3 regions of the Sulfobacillus sp. hq2 genome follow, and region 1 is predicted to be linked to each of the others. Evidence: riboswitches for the same ligand, from Rfam matches in the RefSeq annotation. Region 1 holds a riboswitch; each other region holds the start of a gene.
The links. A riboswitch is a leader RNA that binds a small molecule or an ion and turns the genes downstream of it on or off. The one in region 1 is predicted to bind cyclic di-GMP.

Region 2: it holds a riboswitch for cyclic di-GMP, as region 1 does, so the genes downstream of both, CO251_RS11105 (winged helix-turn-helix domain-containing protein) here and CO251_RS01760 (LuxR C-terminal-related transcriptional regulator) in region 1, are expected to answer to the same signal.
Region 3: it holds a riboswitch for cyclic di-GMP, as region 1 does, so the genes downstream of both, CO251_RS09655 (IPT/TIG domain-containing protein) here and CO251_RS01760 (LuxR C-terminal-related transcriptional regulator) in region 1, are expected to answer to the same signal.

What each region holds. Positions count from the first base shown of each region.
Region 1 covers NZ_NWUL01000014.1:6,818-9,081, forward strand. The annotation lists gene CO251_RS01755 (hypothetical protein) at 1-142, opposite strand, end outside; gene CO251_RS01760 (LuxR C-terminal-related transcriptional regulator) at 264-953, opposite strand; cyclic di-GMP riboswitch class I at 982-1,075, opposite strand; gene CO251_RS01765 (S9 family peptidase) at 1,316-2,014, opposite strand; gene CO251_RS01770 (HTH domain-containing protein) at 2,007-2,264, opposite strand, start outside.
Region 2 covers NZ_NWUL01000035.1:13,323-15,586, forward strand. The annotation lists gene CO251_RS11095 (hypothetical protein) at 1-489, opposite strand, end outside; gene CO251_RS11100 (hypothetical protein) at 513-917, opposite strand; gene CO251_RS11105 (winged helix-turn-helix domain-containing protein) at 1,110-1,466, opposite strand; cyclic di-GMP riboswitch class I at 1,522-1,615, opposite strand; gene CO251_RS11110 (hypothetical protein) at 2,156-2,264, shown strand, end outside.
Region 3 covers NZ_NWUL01000034.1:7,666-9,929, reverse strand. The annotation lists gene CO251_RS09665 (glycosyltransferase family 2 protein) at 1-530, opposite strand, end outside; gene CO251_RS09660 (hypothetical protein) at 527-748, opposite strand; cyclic di-GMP riboswitch class I at 1,002-1,090, shown strand; gene CO251_RS09655 (IPT/TIG domain-containing protein) at 1,171-2,264, shown strand, end outside.

The DNA.
Region 1 (2,264 bases):
CTAAACAAATTAAGGTTTCGGCAATGATGAAAACGGCCCGCGGAATCGATAGACAAGGATAATGGATGAGCAACAGTTTCATAATGCCACTTGTCGCCAGCGTAATGCTGCCTAGGGAAACCAATTGGCTTGTAGAATTCACATGCATCGCCTCCTTCACAACTGGTATAACTGAGGCGTGGGGTGATGAGGAAGGGGGAGATCGAGGTGATTTTGTCATAGCCCCCCGGGGGATTAAAGAATATGCCAACATCCCCCGCGGACTAGCTTTCTTTGGAATCGTCCAACCCCAGTTTCTGGCGGATATGTTGCACGTGGGTTTTCACTGTACTTCTCTCAATATGCAACTGGTCCCCGATCTCTCGCTGACTCAACCCCGACTGCAAAAGACCATAGACTTCACGTTCTCGACTTGTCAGACTCCCCAAGGCATCGTGAACTTCCACGACAGACGCGCGATGCCGAAGCGTTGCCGCAGCGGACAGAACAAGAAAATTGACAATCAACCAAAAGGCCATATGACTAACGGCTAGACTCGTCAAAGGACGGGACGGAAAAGGCCATAACGTCAAAACCGCAATACTGCAGTAGGTTACCGCAATCCAGTAGCCTACACCATTGTAGTAGGCGATGAGTTCAATGCCAATGAGAGGCAAGAGGGCGGGAGCATTCGATGCCAGCGTAATCGAAAATTCCGTAAGGACCACGAGACCTAAGACCAAATCAAAAACTGTTGTAATAACCGCCAATAAAATAACGGAACTCGCGTGGTGCCGATGCAACAACCATGCCAAAATGTCGGCAGCCGAGACAACAAAAGCAGACAGCCACGCATGGGGAAGGCTCTTTCCGGGAAACGCCATGATATTCCACCACAAAAAGATGGACACAATCCCGCGTAATGCTAAGCCCCGTGAAAAAATCCAATAGAAATCCCCGGGCGGAAACTCCACTGACGAAGAAGATCCTCCTGGATGCATATGCGGCAGCACGGCTGTCATGGCCCCCTTTCAACGGGACGGTAGACCCTGTGGCTTTGCGAACCGAGTTTTCACTCGGGGTGCCTTTATCTATTCCGTTTCATCGTTAAGATGCATCAAATCATGTGCCTGTCCTAGGTCTCAAGGCCATTGAGCCTATCTTACGCTCGGAAGAAAATCTTAAGGAAAATTATACCTTCTGATAATTTTTTGGTCAATTAAGAATATGCGGACGGATGATTCCTTATTCCTCAGACTTCTACCACGTCGAAGTTTAAGACAACGTGGATCAAAAAAAGCCTCCGCGCCCGAACCGGAGGCAAAAACCTGTCTTGTTAGCGACTCGGAACAACCGCCGTGTCATCCAAATACTGGTCGACCCACTGCTTGGTATAACTCAGAGCTTCTCGGCAAGGTTCCCCAAGGGAGCCGGGCCACACATGTGGCAATCCTGGAATACGGTGATAGTCCCACCGCTCTGGCCACTTGCTGACGCCCGTCGCCAATAAGAAAAATTCTTCAGCCCAATTGGCCCGTATCTCGCTATCATTGTCGCTATGGATCAAGAGCACCGCCCGCGATCCAATGCGCGGCACCTTATAACTCACATCCCAATCGAGGAGTGCCTTTTTCACCTCATCTGCGGGCCATCCATAATGGGGATGTTTATCTTTCAAGTAATCTAAATTGGGCGTGCTGGAAATGGACACGACACATTGGATCGGCGCGGTCCGGTTATCTGCCGCCGCCCAAAGGCCTACCAACCCGCCCAGACCCCGTCCAATAATAGCAAAGCGCCGACCTGGTGGACTGTCCGCCAATTTCTGCGCAATGTATTGCCGAGCCCGTTGCATCGTGGCCAAATAGCCTCCAAAAAACAAATCGCGGTAAAAATCTGGACCTTGTGTTCCTAGCGAGATGTATTCCCAGTCAGCTCCGGGACGAATCGCCGCAAGATCTCGCAACCCTTGTTCCGGATGATGATCAGGAAAATCCCCAATAACGAGAATCTCTTCACATTTAGCCTCAGTCATCGTGCCGTTCCCCCTTCTCAGTCGTCGCCATATCCGTACGCAGAGGGACAAAGAACTGGCAGACACCTCGCTCTCCATCGGCCAAATGAATCACCGGCGCATCGAGATGATGCGCAAACGCCCGTGCTTCCGCATCGCAGACGGACTGCGTTCCACGCCAATAAGGAAAGGGGCATCGCTGCATAGTAATCCACCAGCCATTCGGGGTCTTATTCCAGCTCATCATTAAGGACTCATCACGCGACACATC
Region 2 (2,264 bases), on a different contig from region 1:
TCCGCAGACCGCACCATTGTAAGCGCTAATGGCACTGAGAATATTCGTGTAATCTTCTGCTGTAGTGGAATACTTATCGGAAAATAGAAAGTCGATCCCGTGGTCAATGGCCATCAGCGGGTTATCTTGGTAATGTGCATTCATGGCGGACTGACACTCGGAACAATTATCGTCACAATTGCAGTCGCAATCGTCTTGCCATGTCGCTAAATACGGTGCACTAATCACGTTCACTCCTTGACAGGTATCGGCCGCACTCGATTCCATCGTGATCATGGCCAAAATCAGTCGCGGATTCAAATTGTACTTGATTCCGATGAAGTTCGCATAAATCGTCAAGCGCGGGAACGCGTCGTTCATCGTACTACTGTCAATACAAGGGCGATTTGTTGATAAACTCGCGGGTGAGCATGCATTGTCGATCTGATCTTGTCCAATCCCGATATATCCGTTTCCCGACCACCCGTATTGACTCGATGCAAAGGCCATGTTAATCTCCTCCTTTCCTGGTCTTAATTGGTGCACGACACACCATTGTATGAGCATGGTGTAATCGACGTCGACGGTGTCGTGCCCGCTAGGGCTGCCTGAATTTGAGCTAACGACAATTCCAATGAATCTAAGGCGGTTGTTCCACACCCGTCGATGGGTCCTAAAGCGGCATTGTTATACCACGCTTGGACGTTACAGAAGTTCAAATAACTAGAATCTGCACCCATCATATTATCCAAAGCCGGTGCGCCCACGGCGATTACGGGCTTGCTGCTGTTGGTCCAGGCTGTCGCAACATTTAAATCACCGGTCACGTTTCCCGCTGGGATACCTTCAAGCATGGCAATCCAAAACGCTGCGGAAAGATCTGTTGCGTCAGCTCCATAGAGATACAGTTCAGACGGGGTTGCAGTTAATGTAGCCATCGAAATCATCCTTTCTGAAATTGAACGTGTTTCGGTTGCTTCTGGCGAAATACAGATCGTATGATCCGGTTTCAAAAAACTGAAATCATCCTCTGAGAGGATGATTTGAGCATACGCGCTGAATCTGATTCTTGGCCGATAATAACCTGAAACGTATCAGGAATTAACCTGATACGAATCTGATACGAACCTTCATGAAGACCATGCGGAAGGCGGGAGGGGATCGAATTCCACCACGACTGGCGTGACTTGTAATAGGTAGCCCGCTTCCCGCCGCGTCACGAGGAGCCGAGGGTGACGGGGATCGGACTCAATGGCCTGACGAATGCGGTGAATCTGGGGAAATAAATCGGCGGGCGTACGAATATCTTCAGGCCATCCGACACGCAGGAGCAGAGAATCGGGAAGAATTTGATGTGGATGGTCCAAACAGCACGCCAAAATCCGATAGGTCCGTATCGGCAATGGCACAAAGTGATGCGCACGCCATATCCCTTGTTGTTGAGGGTCGACGATAATCCGCTCACGCAATTGCAGGCCCCTGATCATCCTCGCATCTCCTTCGGGAGGGCACTCCACCGACGATCCGAGAGCGATGATCGTGAGGGGCGGTCAGGCTATCTGGTCCCGACGGTTCAGGACGGAAGACCCTATGACTTTGCGACGCCGGCTTCCGCACGGGTGTGCCCTGTTAAATGTTGGTAATGATATAACGCTGATGGGGACGGACAAGTTACGCCAGCACGGTGAGAGTGACCAAAGCCGAAAAGCACGAACTGCGACCATGAAAACACACCCCGTTTGCTGAGTGATCAACACGGTCGGGTGCTTCAACACACCGTCGATGATATCGCCATTTCAACAGAACCTCGATGGACGAACAACTGGCAAGGGAAACCTATTTCAATCACGGAATACGGATACCCCGCAACAAGACATAAGTTCCGGCCGATTGGCAGGGACTGCTATTTGGTGAAGAACCGATCATCGGGAATTATTTCCGGTGATCGCATTCTTGATTTATGAAACGGCACGTCTTGTCCTAAAGTTACGCATCGCGGCAACATGTGGAAATTTTTCGTGGTGTGACAACGGCTCGTTCGTAGTGGAGTTCTTTACGAAGTAACATAGGGTTCCCTCCGGTGCAAGGGGGCGTATGATCCAATCTGAGCCTCATTCTAGTACACAGCCCCCTTAATAGCCATTATTACCCAATTATAGCGTGGGGAATCCGCATTTTGTTGGCGGCACCCCATGCAGTACAATTTGGCCTGCTGTGGCTCGCTCATCCAGAGTGGACTTTACCGTCAGACCAATATTATTGGCTCCTCGCTATCTTGGGCGCTG
Region 3 (2,264 bases), on a different contig from region 1:
ACTTCAGGAAGGTTGAGTTGCGACGCTACAACCCGGGCCACCCCCCAATAAGTGAGGACCCGGTGCTGAACCAAAATTTGGCCGAGTTTTCCACCGCGCCGTGCCTGTTCTGCCAACGCGCTGTCAACATCGCGCGAGGAAATGAGCCCTAAACGTCTCGCGGTTTCTCCGAAATAAGATGATGGCCGCACATCATGGTGTTCACCCAAGACGCGTCGGTACGCGTGAGCAATGCTCCGCGCACTCGCACGGTAAAGTTTTACCGGCACGACAATACGTCCTAATAAAGCTCGTGCGTCATCACTTAAGGGAAACACCGCAGCCACACAGACCCTGCCCGAATCAAACCGAAAGGCTAGCAATCCAGCCTTTTGCGCACTGGCCGCATCTAACATCAGTGCTGCACTCGGGTCAACGGGGTCATGGATTTGTCCCTGAGAATTCCTTGTGGGAAAGAGGTCGATGCTCTCGATGGCCTCTTGAGGCATCGCGGGCGCGGAATCTACAAAATGACTTGGACCGACTATCATGAGATATTTCCTTTCTGGGAATTCTCGACTGGCTGAGGCGGATGCAAAACGGGTTTCCTTTTGTGATTCTGCTGGGAGGACAAGGAGGCATAAACAATAATCATTCCCCCAAAGAGCACAAGCGGAAGAATATCAATAGTCCAAAACATCAACAACATGGCCACGAGAAATATTGCTACGCTACCTGCAGTCCAAACACTGCGTCTCAAAGTCTTCATCGTCCACCTCATCCTCTCGCCATCCTAAAGCGTTAATCACATCGTAGATGGTTTCCTGTGCTCATTGTAAAGAATAGGGTCTCGCGATACCGTACCAGCTAGCGTCTCAGACTGCGTCTTACAATCCCATCGTTACCGGCGCAAACTGGTAAATATTTTGCGGTTTTGACCTGTTAAAATCTTGAACATTCTTTGCATCTAGGATTACTATGAGATTAGAAAAACTTGGAAGAACCAAGTCAAGCATTGAAACGGCCGATAAGGGCAAACCTGATTGAAAAACAGGGACGCAAAACTAAAGGGGCTTCTTACCATTACGGTAAATGCCAGCCAGTTGCCGAAACGGGACATTGGATTTGAGACCGTCCCGCTTTCCGGGAGGTCTCGTTTCATGTCGGAGGACATGAAAGGAAGAAAATCCAATGACGCCGATGGTTAAATTGATGGCGCTTAGTGCGCTGGCGCTCCCATTAACTTTTCTTTCCGTGAACCATTCCGTTTCCACGGTGGCAAGTAACGCGGTTCTTGCTGCGCCCCCCCTTACCACCTCGATAAGCCGCAATGATTTCGGCATTGACGTGTTTTCCTATGATAGTCAGTTAAATCTCCCCTCCACCATACCAACCCTGCAAACACTGGGCATGGGAATGCAGCAATTTCCTAACGACAACCAGTGGAGTTGGGTCAGCAATACATTTCGCAACGGGGGGACCGGTGCGGTGTCACTTAATGACTGGTCCCATATCTTACAGGCTACGGATAATAGCGGCTTATTTATCTTTAATTATGATGAGAACCCAACGTTCACCGGCGGAGGAGATGCCCAAGACGCTACTCTTCTCACGCAATATATCGTGAGTCATCATCTTCCCATTTCCGCTATTGTCATTGGTAGCGAGGAATATGGTCCCTGGGATTTTGCCGCCAACATGAATACCTCGCACTCTGCCGCCTATTATGCGCAAAGCGCGGCCCAGATTGCCCAAGCGATCCATGCGGTTGACCCCGAAATGAAAGTCGGCATTTCTTTCTCTTTAGGAATGGGCTCGTATAGCCGCAACTGGAATCAAACGGTATTACGCACTGATGCTCCCTATATCAATTTTGTCAGCATCCATGACTATCCCCTTGCATCAAACCTCTCGAACACCGAATTGCTCACGCAAATTCCCCAATACATCTCCCAAGCCATGAATTACGTGCACGAGGAGATTGCGGCTAATGTGCCCCTCTCTTTAGCTGGGCATATCCAAACATGGGTGACCGAATACAATCCGTGTGGGGAACCGGGCCCACAATCCATCAGCCCAGTTTATGGAGCTGCGATGGTAGAGAGTGCGATGCTGTGGCGTGCGGAAGGCGCCTCTAAACTTTTCGTTTGGAGCTATGATGGGCAGGCCCATGTGGCAACACCGTCTTGGCCCGTGGCGACCAATGCTAACGCGCCATTTGGTCTCTTCGCCCTTGCTGGAGATGGACAGTCTCCTGAACTCCCAGCCAATACTTTATACCCCTC